DNA from 4 places in the Nocardia sp. NPDC051463 genome. Region 2 is predicted to be linked to each of the others. Evidence: riboswitches for the same ligand, from Rfam matches in the RefSeq annotation. Region 2 holds a riboswitch; each other region holds the start of a gene.
The links. Region 2 has a riboswitch for S-adenosylmethionine ahead of AB0M74_RS13505 (bifunctional o-acetylhomoserine/o-acetylserine sulfhydrylase). Riboswitches for the same ligand answer to the same signal wherever they lie in the genome.
Positions count from the first base shown of each region.

Region 1: another riboswitch for S-adenosylmethionine. It lies ahead of AB0M74_RS29145 (hypothetical protein); the one in region 2 lies ahead of AB0M74_RS13505 (bifunctional o-acetylhomoserine/o-acetylserine sulfhydrylase).
Region 3: another riboswitch for S-adenosylmethionine. It lies ahead of AB0M74_RS15470 (rhodanese-like domain-containing protein); the one in region 2 lies ahead of AB0M74_RS13505 (bifunctional o-acetylhomoserine/o-acetylserine sulfhydrylase).
Region 4: another riboswitch for S-adenosylmethionine. It lies ahead of AB0M74_RS19985 (aminotransferase class V-fold PLP-dependent enzyme); the one in region 2 lies ahead of AB0M74_RS13505 (bifunctional o-acetylhomoserine/o-acetylserine sulfhydrylase).

Region 1 is NZ_JBFBAB010000030.1:24,414-27,668, forward strand. It holds gene AB0M74_RS29135 (LLM class flavin-dependent oxidoreductase) at 1-912, opposite strand, end outside; gene AB0M74_RS29140 (GNAT family N-acetyltransferase) at 909-1,472, opposite strand; gene AB0M74_RS29145 (hypothetical protein) at 1,524-1,817, opposite strand; SAM riboswitch class I at 2,162-2,255, opposite strand; gene AB0M74_RS29150 (hypothetical protein) at 2,541-3,255, shown strand, end outside.
Region 2 is NZ_JBFBAB010000008.1:27,823-31,077, forward strand. It holds gene AB0M74_RS13500 (homoserine O-acetyltransferase) at 1-21, opposite strand, end outside; gene AB0M74_RS13505 (bifunctional o-acetylhomoserine/o-acetylserine sulfhydrylase) at 96-1,445, opposite strand; SAM riboswitch class IV at 1,532-1,642, opposite strand; gene AB0M74_RS13510 (TetR family transcriptional regulator) at 1,695-2,432, opposite strand; gene AB0M74_RS13515 (MFS transporter) at 2,567-3,255, shown strand, end outside.
Region 3 is NZ_JBFBAB010000009.1:194,683-197,937, reverse strand. It holds gene AB0M74_RS15480 (RpiB/LacA/LacB family sugar-phosphate isomerase) at 1-28, opposite strand, end outside; gene AB0M74_RS15475 (O-succinylhomoserine sulfhydrylase) at 134-1,360, opposite strand; gene AB0M74_RS15470 (rhodanese-like domain-containing protein) at 1,345-1,761, opposite strand; SAM riboswitch class IV at 1,776-1,892, opposite strand; gene AB0M74_RS15465 (hypothetical protein) at 1,955-2,410, opposite strand; gene AB0M74_RS15460 (FAD-dependent oxidoreductase) at 2,752-3,255, shown strand, end outside.
Region 4 is NZ_JBFBAB010000014.1:147,265-150,519, forward strand. It holds gene AB0M74_RS19980 (flavin reductase family protein) at 1-375, shown strand, start outside; gene AB0M74_RS19985 (aminotransferase class V-fold PLP-dependent enzyme) at 465-1,787, opposite strand; SAM riboswitch class IV at 1,834-1,947, opposite strand; gene AB0M74_RS19990 (LysE family translocator) at 2,088-2,732, shown strand; gene AB0M74_RS19995 (DHA2 family efflux MFS transporter permease subunit) at 2,734-3,255, opposite strand, start outside.

The sequences.
Region 1 (3,255 bases), on a different contig from region 2:
GTGGCCGAAGTGTTCGTGCTGACGGCCGACCTTGTCGATGACCTGCTCCGGGCTGCCGACCAATGCCGAGCTGCGGGTGAGGAAGTCCTCGAGGGTCTCGAACACCACCGGCAACCCGAGCTTGCGGGCCAGCGCGAGTCGTGCCTCGAAGATCGGCCGGAACACCGCCGCGGCCTCCTGCGAGGTCCTGGCCACGTGGAATCCGGCGGTACCCGCGCCGACCATGGCATCGGCAGGGTCGTGCCCGTAGAACTCCCACCGCTCCCGGTAGTGGCGCACGAGCTCGGCATACGGCTCGATGGGATTGGTGACATTCGCCGAGAACAGCGGATCACCGTGGCGCGCGGCCAGTTCCACCGAGTCGCGACTCGTCGCGCTGCCGTGCCAGATGCGGATGCGTGGCTGCCACGGCCGCGGCAGCGCCTTGGCCGCGCGGAGTTCGGGCCGGAACCGACCGGACCAGGTCACGCTGTCGCTGGCCCAGAGTTCCCGGAACAGCTCGTAGCCTTCCCGATTGCGGTCCCACTGATCGTCGGTGGTGACGTGGAACAACTCGGCTTGTGCGCTGCCGTTGCCCTTGCCGATGATCAGTTCCAGCCTGCCGCCGGAGAGATTGTCCAGCGTCGAGTAGTCCTCGAAGGCGCGCACCGGATCCAGCAGGCTCAGAGTGGTGACCGCGGTGAACAACGAGATGCGCGAGGTGACCGCGGCGATGTGGCTGAGGATCACCGGCGGTGCGGCCGACAGGAACGGATCCTCGTGCCGCTCGCCGACGGCGAACCCGTCGTAGCCGAGCTCTTCGGCGCTGCTCGCCTGCTCGATGACAGTGCGCAGCCGCTCTCTGGTGCCGGGCAGTCGCCCGGTTGTCGGATCCGGAACCCGGGTGACCAGGGTGAACAGCAGGAACTTCATGCGTGGGCTCCTACCGGGTCGGAGGCGGGAAGTGGGGCGTGCAGGTACTTCTCGAAGGGATGCGGGGCGATCTCTTCCGACGGGGTGTCCAAGTCGTAGAGCGCGGTGTAACCGTGAGCCAGATACAGGGCGACGGCCTCGGGCTGGCGTGGACCCGTGATCAGGTAGATGCGGCGGTATCCACGCCGTGCGATTTCGGTCTCCAGCTGTTCGAGCACGAAGCGGCCCAGTCCCTGCCTGCGGTGCTCACGTGCGGTCCAGATGCGTTTCAGCTCGGCGGTGTCGTCGTCGTAGCGCCGGAAAGCGCCGCCCGCCACGGGTTCGCCGTCGCGGGTCACGACCAGCAGCGCACCGTCCGGCGCCGCGAACTCCGCGGCTGGATAGGCGCGCAGCGAGTCGTGCACGGCACCGACGGTCCGGCCGTAGCGCATGCTGTATTCGACGGCGAGCTCCGCGAGCAGGGGTGTGGCCAGCGGATCGTCCTGGGCGACCGCGTACACGCGCAGCTCGGGTCGAGTCGTCGGCGAGCGTCGCCGGCTCGAGGAAAGTCGCTGTGTCATCGGGCTGTCACGACTTCTTCGGCAGGCCGGGCGGGTTGGTCCGCGAGTCGGTCACTGTTTCGGGCTTGCGCCCCACCGGTCGATGGCCTGCTGGTAGGTGCCCGACTGGATGGCGTGGTCGATGGCCTTGTGCACCGCGCCGATCAGCCTGTTGTTCTTCTTGGTGAGCACGCCGATCTCGCCATGGAGCGCCTCGCCCGCGCCGGAGGCGGTGGCCACGATCTCGGTGTTGCCGTGTGATAGATCGCGGTGGGGTTGGATCCGATGGGCCGGCGCACCGATGGTGGGCCGCAGATCGAACAGTGGCGGTCGTCGTACCCGCTCCGGACGGATGGACGATGCCAACCGAGTCGACGGTGCCGGACGTGGCGGATTCGTCGGGTGCCGGGGTGGCGGGTTCGCCGGGTGCTGCACTCGTGCCGGGCCGGCCCGGGGAGGCGGGCGCACCGCCGACGGCCGCGGCTGCGCCGGAAACGGCTGCGCCAGATGCGATGGACGCACTCATATCGAGGTCCTTCGAAGAAACGAACGAGACCGGCCCCTCATCAGGCGGTCACATCACCCGGCCAGTGACGGGTGCACAAGCTGGCGGCGTGGTCAGTCGCGACAGCTCGCGGCGGTGATGTGGCACTGGTCGACAGGGCGAGGGGCCCAACGGTTGCCGGGTTGTTCGGTGATCATGTCGGTTTCCTCCATCGTTCCCGGCGGAAGCACCCGCACCCGGCTCGCGGGGGGTTGCTGCGACGTCGACGAGCCAGGTCTCTCGGTCGCTCTGGATGGTGCGGCCCGCGGCGAGCTCGGGGCCGTCGAGGGGCTAGCCGAAATAGCATGCGAAGCAAGGGCACTCCAGAACAAGGTTAGGAATCAGCGTGAGCGCAGCCCTTGTCCGACAGGTCGTCTCCCGCGATCATTTAGCCCGTCGCCCTGAGCAGCGCCCACCTCATGGATCCGACTCACAGATCGTGTCGCGTGCGACGCGCCGGAAATTAGCTGTGCCGAAGATTCCCAGCTTCGAGAGTTTGCCGGAGTACCGTGTCCTCGATCGTGCCGACGATGAGGAGGTCCGAAGTGACCGTTGTGCGCCGTCTGACCACGCTGACCGCCATCGCGACGAGTGCCGCCGCGCTAGCCCTTGCCGCCCCTGCCACCGCTTTCGGCGCTCCGGCGGCTCCCACCCCGGCTGCGGCCGCCGAGCGCCCCGGTCTCGCCCCGGCAGCCGCGCCTACCGATCTGTTCGGCGCGTATCAATCGGCGGTGCAAGCGCTGCGTGCCGCCGGCATGGACCCCTTCCTGTATCCGACCGCCGCGGCATTCTGCTCCGACGCAGGCACCCTTGGCCTGGTCCCCGCCATCGCGGGCGCTTTTCCCGGCCCGTGGCCCAAGACCACGGTGAACATCCCCGGCCTCGATCTCACCGCCGTGAAAGCGGGCCAGACCATGTTCACCTTCGTGCCCTATGGCGTTGCCCCCGACACCTCGACCGAGTCGGGCATGCGTGTCGCCTGGATGAACCTGAGCAACGGGCGCAGCGGCGCCACCTCGATGGGCCTGCTCTCCGACGTCTTCCGAGCTATGGTCCCCGCCGAGGTCCCCGCAGAAATCCGCCCCCTTGCCGAACGCGCGATCCAGGACTTCTTCTTCGCCGCCCTCCCGGTCGGCGGGGTCCGCGCCGTCCCGGTCGATACCGGCTCGGGAACCGTGCTCGCCGCCGTCTTCGGCGCCGTCGAAAACAACGGCCACTCGTGCTTCTTCCTCCCGACCATCGGTATCACCGCGGTTCCAT
Region 2 (3,255 bases):
CACGTCGCCGATGGCGATCATGCCGAGCCGCCCGTCCGGCGGTGGCAGGGCCACCGTCGGAGCGGGTCGCACGGCACTCGGTTCGGCGTGCACGGTCACGTCGCCGCCGCCGCGAAACCGGCTCGCAGATCGGCGAGGATGTCGTCGATTCCCTCGATGCCCACCGCCAGCCGAACCAGCCCCGGCGTGACGCCGGAGGCCAACTGCTCTTCAGGTGTCAGCTGCGAGTGCGTGGTCGACGCAGGATGGATCACGAGAGAACGCACATCACCGATGTTAGCGACATGGCTGTGCAGGGCTAATGCGTCCACGAACTTCTTGCCCGCATCGACACCGCCGCTGAGCTCGAACGCAACAATCGCGCCCGGCCCCTTCGGTGCGAGCTGCTTGGCGCGCTCGTGCCACGGCGAGGACGGCAGCCCCGCGTAGTACACCGCTTCGACGGTGGGCTGGGCGGTCAGGAACTCGGCCACCGCCTGCGCGTTGGCGACATGGCGCTCCAGGCGCAGGCTCAGCGTCTCGACGCCCTGACTGATCAGGAAGGCGTTGAACGGCGACACCGCGGCGCCGAGGTCGCGCAGCAGCTGCACGCGTGCCTTCAGCGCGTACGCGGGTGCGCCCAGGTCGGCGAACACCGCACCGTGGTAGCTCGGGTCCGGAGTGGTGAAACCCGGGAACCGTGGCGCGCCCTGCTCGTCGCGCACGGTCCAGTCGAACGTGCCGCCGTCGACGATCACGCCCGCGACCGCGGTGCCGTGGCCGCCCAGGTACTTGGTCGCCGAGTGCACGACGATGTCGGCACCGTGCGCGAGCGGCTGGATCAGGTACGGGGTGGCGACCGTGTTGTCCACGATCAGCGGCAGTCCGTTGGCGTGCGCGATCGCGGAGATTCCCGGGATGTCGAAGAGGGCACTGCTCGGGTTGGCGATGGTCTCGCCGTAGAACGCCTTGGTGTTCGGCCGGATGGCCGCCCGCCACTGCTCCAGGTCGTCGGGGTCCTCCACGAAGGAGACCTCGATACCGAGCTTGGGCAGCGAGTAGTGGAAGAGGTTGTAGGTGCCGCCGTAGAGGTGCGGGCTGGACACGATGTGGTCGCCTGCCGAGGCCAGGTTGAGGATCGCGTAGGTCTCCGCGGCCTGTCCCGAGGCCAGCAGCAGTGCGGCGACACCACCCTCCAGGGCGGCAATGCGCTGCTCGACCACGTCCTGGGTCGGGTTCATGATCCTGGTGTAGATGTTGCCCGGCTCGGCGAGGCCGAACAACGCGGCCGCGTGATCGGTGTCACGGAAGGCGTAGGAGGTGGTCTGGTAGATCGGGAGGGCGCGGGCGCCGGTGGTCTCGTCCGGGGCCTGCCCCGCGTGGACCTGCTTGGTCTCGAAGGACCACTGCGTCGGATCGGACGCGATCGAATCGATATCGGCCGCGGACGCGATGGGGTCACTCATGTCTTACTCCAAGGGGGTTGTTCGCCAGAACTACTTACTAATGGGATGTGGGCGACGGACAACAACACATGGGGGGTACCTCCTGAAGTGCGCGCTTGCTCTCGACTTTCGAGAGCCCGGTCATCACCCGGAGCACCCCACCGCTGCAGGAGGGTTGCCGTCCAGCAAGCCGGGGCTTCGCGCTGGCACTCATGACCTGACCGGCATCATAGCTGGCGGTCGGTCGACGATCGAAATCGTCGTCGAAAATCACCGGGTTGCGGTGGCCAACGGGACGCAGCAGATGCGCACGAACTCGTCGAAGGTGGACAGGAACGCGGTGCGGCCCGCCATGGCCGCCGCCGCCGGATCGCTGTCGTCGAAGATGTCGACCGAACATTCCATCCCGAGCTGACCGATCAGCTGCCAGGTGCCGACGATCAGCCGCACCTCGAGTGCGTCGGGCTGGGTGTGGAGTCGTTCGGCGAGCACCTCGGCGATCGCGGCGGTCTTGTTGTCGGCATGTTCGAGACTGCGCGCACTGACCGACGGACTGTTGCGCAAGATGCGCTGCATCTGCTGGAACTGCCGGAACGACAGCAGTCTGTCATTTCCGTCTATCGCCTGGTCGATGGTCCGCAGGAAAGCCTCACGCAATGCTTGCAGCTCGTTGCCGGTGACCGGGAGTCCGCGCAGCGTCTCGGCGACAGTGCGGCCGAAGTCCTTGATCGGCCCCAGGATGATGTCTTCTTTGCTGTCGAAATACCGGTTGATCGTCCGGGGCGAGACGTCGGCGGCATTGGCGATCTGCTCGACGGTGGTGGCATCGAAACCATGCGCGTCGCAGAGATCGAGTCCGACCTCGATGATGCGCAACCGGGTCTGCTGCTTCTTGCGCTCGCGCAGGCCGGCAGGCGTGGGAATCGCGGCGTGGTCCTGGTTCGGCTCGGCGCCGGCAGGGGAGTCCGCTGCGGCGCTCGCGCCGGTCGGCGTTGATGACTCGAGCATCTTTCCACTGTATCGCAACCGGGACTTTTCGTGTCGTTAGCAGTCAAATGTCTGATTGCGACATTTTTCTCTTGACGACAAATGTCTGACAATGACAGGATGGCATCACGACTTCGAGTTTCAAGGAGATCAAGGTGACCGAGACTGCGACAGCGGTAGACGTTCCGGAAAAACAAGGCAGTTCGGCACGCTGGTTGGCCCTGGGGGTGATCGCATTGGCCCAGCTCATGGTGGTGCTGGACGCCACCATCGTGACCATCTCGCTGCCGTTCGCACAACGTGATCTCGACATCAGTGATGGCAATAAGCAATGGATGCTCACCGCCTACACGCTGATTTTCGGCGGTCTGCTGTTGCTCGGCGGCCGGCTCGCCGACTACCTCGGCAGGCGCCGGATCTTCATCGTCGGTCTCGTGGGCTTCGCGGCGGCCTCCGCGCTTGCGGGTCTCGCGCAGAACGGTGTGGAGCTGTTCGCCGGCCGCGCACTGCAGGGCGCTTTCGCGGCTTTGCTTGCGCCGGCGGCACTTTCGCTGCTCTCGGTGACTTTCACCGAGGCCAAGGAACGCGCGACCGCGTTCGGTGTCTTCGCCGGAATCTCCGCGGGTGGGGCCGCGCTCGGACTGATCGCGGGTGGCGCGCTCACCGAGTACGCCTCGTGGCGCTGGTGCCTGCTGGTGAACACCCCGATCGCCATCCTCGCTCTGGTCGGTGCGCTGGCCTTTGTGGTGAAGGACATACCGGCCCCGCGCACCGGCGGCTACGACGTGCCGGGTGCCGTCACCGTGACGCTCGGTCTGATCGCGATCGTGTACGGCTTCAGTCG
Region 3 (3,255 bases), on a different contig from region 2:
GCTCGTCCGCTGCCACCGAGATCCGCATACGTCCAGGGTAGGCACGCGGCGGCGCCGCAGGTCACCGAACGGGACATCACCGCTCGCTTCTCGGCGGCCGCCGCGACAATGTCCCGACCGGCGGCGAGTTGCTCTAGCCGAGGGCGTGGTCCAGGTCGTCGAGGAGGTCCTCGACGTCTTCCAGGCCGACCGAAATGCGGACGACGCCGTCGGTGAGACCGATGGTCGCGCGACCTTCCGGGCCCATGGCGCGATGGGTGGTGGTGGCCGGGTGGGTGATGAGGGTCTTGGAGTCACCGAGATTGTTGGAGATGTCGACGATGCGCAAGCGGTTGAGCACCTCGAAGGCACGCTTCTTGCCTTCATCCGCAGGCGCGTTCAGCTCGAAGGTGACCACCGTGCCGCCGCCGCTCATCTGGCTCACGGCCAGCTCGTGCTGCGGATGTGATTCCAGGAAGGGGTATTTCACCCAGCCGACGGACTTGTTGCCCTCGAGGAATTGGGCGATGCGCAGCGCGGATTCAGTGGAATGACGCACCCGCAGCGGCATCGTCTCCAAGCCCTTGAGCAGGGTCCACGCATTGAACGGGCTCAATGCGGGACCGGTGTGGCGCATCAGATTCTTCACCGGGCCGTCGATGTAGTCCTGTGCACCGAGAATCGCGCCGCCGAGCACCCGGCCCTGGCCGTCGATGTGCTTGGTGCCGGAATACACCAGGACGTCGGCGCCGAGTTCGAAGCCACGCTGCAGCAGCGGCGTGGCGAAGACGTTGTCCAGCACCACCTTCGCGCCCGCGGCATGGGCGAGTTCGGTGACCCGGCGCACGTCCACCAGCGTCTGCATCGGATTGGCCGGTGTCTCGAAGAACACCGCCTGGGTGGGTACCGACAGTGCCTGCTCCCACTGGTCGAGGTCGTCACCGTCGACGAAGACGGTTTCGATTCCCCAGCGCGGCAGAATCTCGTTGCACACCACGAAGCAGGAGCCGAACAGGCTGCGCGCGGCCACCAGTCGATCACCCGCGCCGAGCAGCGCGCCGAGCGCGGTGAAGACGGCGGACATACCGCTCGCCGTGGCGAAGCAGGCTTCGCCCCCGTCCATCAGCCGCAGCCGTTCCTCGAACATGGCGACCGTCGGGTTGCCGTAGCGGGAGTAGACGAAATGTTCGACATCGCCGGTGAACGCGGCCTCGGCGGCCTCCGCGCTCTCGTAGACGAAGCCGGAGGTCAGGTACAGCGCTTCGGCCGTCTCCTCGAAACCGGAGCGCCGCAAGCCACCGCGCACGCCGAGGGTCGCCGGACCGACGCCATCGGGCAGCGGCTTGTCGAAGGAGCCGCCGGTGATCACGATTGCCGCCATGGGAGGCCGATGGCGCGCCAACCGGAGCCGCCACGATGACCGGTCGCGTCGAGGCCGCCCTCGAAGCCGTCCAGCACGTTGTAGGACGGTCCGATCCCGAGCCCGGTCGCGGTGTTCGCGGCATGCGCGGAACGCTGCCCGGAGCGACACAGGAACACGACGGGGGCCTCCGGGTTACGGCCGTCGAGCGCCTGGGTCAGCTGCTCGACGAACGCCCCATTGCGAGTACCGGTGCCGTCGACCCACTCGATCAGCACCGTCGGGCGCTCGATCGATGTGGTGTCGGGAACTCCGACGAAGCGCCATTCGGCTTCGGTCCGCACGTCCACCAGGACGGCTTCGGGGTTGTCCCGCAGTAATTCCCACGCCTGCTGCGGGGTGATGTCACCGGCATAACTCATGTGGACCTCCTGTGAATCCGCTCTTGCCGCACCTGGGTTCGGGTGCGCGGCCAGGTCGTCACCCGGAGCACCCCGCCGCGGAGGAGGGTTGCCGACCAGCAAGCCGGGGCTTGACGCTGGTTCTCATGACCTGGTTCTGAGATTGCCTGGGCGGGGGTCACCCTGTCAAACCCCAGTTCACGACGTGGGATGGTCACCCACAGATGAGCCAGCCGTCGCCCGATCGCGTCAGATTCCAGGTCGCCGTGGCCGCCTTGCCGTCGACCTCGGTGGTGACCGTCGCCTTCGCCCGGTCACCGTCGACCATCGGATTCTCGATTTTTGTTATCTCGACGGACTTTCCGGTTTCGAGGCCGCCGAGTTGGGTGGCCAGCGACGACTTGCGCTCGTCGAATCCGTCGCACGCCACAGCCGGCGGCGGCGTGACGTCGCTGTGGCCACGAGCGTTGGCGTAGTTGCGGACCGCCGCCGCGATGCGATCTGCCTCTGTGACATTTTTCTCAGCCGGTGACAGCAGCCCGCCGAGCACGATCCCGACGACCACGATGGCCGCCACCCCTGCCGCCGCGATGAACGGCCACGGGGTGCGGGAGTCGGTCTGGTCGACCTCGATTACGGCGTCGCCGTCGGTGCCTTGCTGATCGGTCATGGCCACGATGATCCCTGGTCGGCGGGGTTATCGAGCGCGCGCCCCCGAACTCGGACGACACGCCGCCGAGGATCCGCGCACACAACGGTTACCCCTGGGCACACCGTGGGTATGCAACGAGAGGCGGGCCGTAGTGGCCGCAGGCCGGTCACCGCACCGGCGCGGGCCGCCCCTTGGACCACCGATAGAATCGCGAGACTGCGGCCTGCTGTCATAGCTGATATGACTGCGAGTCGGCACCAGTGTCCGCACATCAGGTGCAACCACAGCGGCGCGTCGAGTTAGCCTAGGCTAAGACCGACGCCATTAATTGTTTTCGACCTTAAGGGTGCGCGTAAGAGATGACCGAACAGAGTGCAGCGACCCGCCCGCTCCGCATCGCGATCGTGGGCGCAGGGCCGGCCGGCATCTACGCCGCCGACGCATTGATGAAGTCCGACGCGGAAGTGTCGATCGACTTGTTCGAGCGCATGCCTGCTCCGTTCGGGCTGATCCGCTACGGCGTCGCGCCCGACCATCCGCGCATCAAGGGCATCATCACCGCCCTGCACAAGGTGCTCGACAAGCCGCAGGTGCGCCTGCTCGGCAACATCGACTACGGCACCGACATCACCCTCGACGACCTGCGCACCTTCTATGACGCGGTCATCTTCTCCACCGGCGCCAACGCCGACCGCGCCCTGGATATCCCCGGTATCGGTCTCGACGGCAGCTACGGCGCGGCGGACTTCGTGTCCTGGTACGACGGGCACCCCGATGTGCCGCGCACCTGGCCGCTGGAGGCCGAGAAGGTCGCCGTCCTCGGTGTCGGCAATGTCGCGCTCGACGTGGCGCGGGTGCTCGCC
Region 4 (3,255 bases), on a different contig from region 2:
CTGCAACCCCCGCTGGTCTCCTTCAACATCGCACACACCTCGTCGAGCATCGCTGCCCTGCTGAAAGCCGATTCGGTGGTCATCCACTTCCTCGGTGAACACCAGCACCACCTGGCCCAGCGCTTCGCGCGCGCCGCGGCGGAACGTTTCACCGACCGCTCGCTGTGGACCACCCTCGACACCGGCGAGCCGGTCCTGCACGGCACCCCCATCTGGGTCCGCGCCGTTCTCCAGCAGCTCATCCCCATCGGCGACCACACCTTCGCCGTCGGCTTGGTCACCCGCGTCCACGACAACACCGATGAAAAACCGGCCGCCGCGCCGCTGCTCTATTACAACGGCCGCTACCACCGCCCGAACGCCCTCGGCGAATGAGCCCGGTTACCCGACGTCCAGGGTGTTGAAGAAGATCTCGACGGGGAATGGCTCGCCGAGTAGCAGCACATCCCACCCCCGAAGTTCGGTCAGCCGAGGTGGCAGGGTGCGGCGCCGACAGCGGTGTCGGGGCTGGTGAAGGGGCGGGTTTCGGGGGTGGGGTTCCATAGGCCGTCGGTGGCGGCGTAGTTCCAGGTAGCGCCGGATTCGACAAGGGCTGCGATGGCCTCGACGAGGCGGTCGACGTCGGTGGAGCTGGTGCCGAGGCCGATGCTGGCGCGCAGTGCGCCGTCGAGACCGAGGCGGGCCAGCAGCGGGTGGGCGCAGAAGCGGCCGTCGCGGATGCCGATGCCGTGTTCGGCGGAGAGATAGGCGGCGACGTGGCCGGGGACGAAGCCGTCCAGGGTAAAGGCGACAATGCCGACGGTGTCAGGGCTGTCGTCCCAGATGCGCAGCAGGTTGACGCCGGGAATGGCGGACAGGCCGGCGCGGAGTCGGTCGGCGAGCAGGCGTTCGTGGGTGGCGAGGGTTTCGGGATCGATCGCACAGAGCGCGTCACAGGCGGCGGCGAGCGCGGCCGCGCCGAGGACGTTCGGGGAGCCTGCCTCGTGGCGCTGCGGTGCCGGGGCCCAGTCGGCGCCTGTGGTGGTGACTTCGCGAACCGCGCCACCGCCTGCCAGATACGGGTCGGCGGCATCCAGCCAATCGCGCCGCCCGACGAGCACACCCGCGCCGTAGGGCGCGTACAGCTTGTGCCCGGAGCAGGCGAGATAGTCGATGCCGCTGTCGCGCAGACTGATTCGGCGATGCGGAGCCAACTGTGCGGCATCGACCAGGATGCGCGCACCACACTGGTGTGCGATGGTGGCCAGTCGCTCCAATGGCAGCACCTCGCCGGTGACGTTGGAGGCCCCGGTGACCGCGAGCAGCGCGGCGGGCTTGCTGCACAGTTCGGCGACCAGCAGCCGGATGGTCTCGGCCACGGTGTCCGCGGCCCGGACTACCCGGCGGCCATTGCGCGTCCACGCCAGGAAGTTGGCGTGGTGCTCGATATCCAGCACCACGGTGTCGCCGGGTACACAGGCGGCGAGCAGGTTCAGCGCGTCGGTGGTGTTGCGGGTGAACACCACCACCTGGTCGTCGTCGGCATCGAAGAATCCGGCCACCGAACCGCGCGCCGCCTCGTAGCACTCGGTGGAGATCCGCGAGGCGTAGCCCGCACCCCGGTGCACGCTCGCGTAGAACGGCAGCAACTGCTGCACTCGGTCGGTGACCTGCGCCAATGCCGGTGCGCTTGCGGCGTAGTCGAAGTTCGCGTAGGTGGTCGTTCCGCCCTGGACGAGCGGCACCCGCAGATCGTCGCCGGAGACCCGGGCGAGGGCGGCGCAGGTCTGCTCCACCACAGCAGTCATCACGAAATCCCGTCGGCTATGGGACCCGGAACCAAGGGGGTTGACGAGTCCGCGCTTGCCGCGCCCGGTCGGGCGGCGGCCAGGTCGTCACCTGGAGCACCCCACCGCGGAGGAGGGTTGCCGACCAGCTAGCCAGGGCTTGATGCTGGTACTCATGACCTGCACCGAGATTGGCAGACCGCACCGGCCGCTGTCAACCGGAATCGGAAACACCACACTCGCGACCAGGAGAAGGCGAGCATGGTTTCGACACGCCGAAACCCGGTTGCGCCATGTCGTGATGTGCGGTCCCCTCGGTGAGTGACGCTTTCCCTGCTGCTCAGTTTCGTCGGCCTGTGCGTGCTGCTGTCCATCACGCCCGGCCCCGATTCGTTCCTGGTGCTGCGCTTCTCGATCGTGGACGCGCGACCCGGGATCGCGGCAGCGATCGGATCGGCGCTCGGCGGCATCGGATGGGCCATTGTGGTCGCGGCGGGCGTCGCAGCTTTGCTGGAGCAGTCGGCGACGGCCTATCGCGCACTGAAGATCGTCGGCGGAATCTACTTGGTGTACTTGGGAGTTCGGGCGCTCATCGATCACCGGCGACAGCGGCGGGCCGCCCTCGACCCGGCCGAAGCGGTTACCGCGCAGGCGAATTCCGCTTCCCCCGCCTCGATTCGCTCGGCATTCGCCGCAGGGCTGGTGTCGTGCATGTTCAACCCGAAGGTCGGTCTGTTCTACCTGGCGGTGCTGCCCCAGTTCCTCACCGACGTCACCTTCGCCAACACCCTCGCCCTCGGCGCGGTCGAATCGAGCATCGCCGCGGTGGAGATGGTGCTGCTCGCGATCGCTGCCTCGCGCGCCGTGGCGATGCTACGCAGGCCGAAGGTCCGCGCTCGCCTGGAGCAGGCGAGCGCGGCTGTCCTCGCTGCCCTCGGTATCGGCACTGCAGCCTCGGCCGCCTAGGTCACCCTTTTTCCTTGCGCCACAAGAGGATCGATGCAACGAGCGCGACGGCTCCCGCACCGGTCAACCACCCGAACGACCGCTGGAAGCTCACATCGATGGACACACCCGCCGCGGCCGCACGATAGAGGACGACCGCCATCAATGCCGCACCGACGGCGCCACCCACCCGCTGCACGATATTCACGAACGACGCGGCATCCGGGAGTTGCTCGCGACCGACTGCCGCATAGGCCGCCGTAACGATGGGCATTCCGGTCAGTCCCGCAGCAATCCCTCTGACCAGCAACAACGCCTGCACAAGTAGGGGATTCAGCGAGGCGTCCGACAGCGCGAACGACACCGTTGTCGCGACGATCAACGCATTGCCCGCCACCGCGACGACACCACCCCCGTAGCGGTCGGTCAGCCGTCCCGATACCGGCAGCGCGACGATGCCGCCGAGACCGAACGCGAACAGCGACAGCCCGGTGGCGATCAACCCTTTGCCATGCAGTAGCTGGAAATACAAGGGCAGCAACAG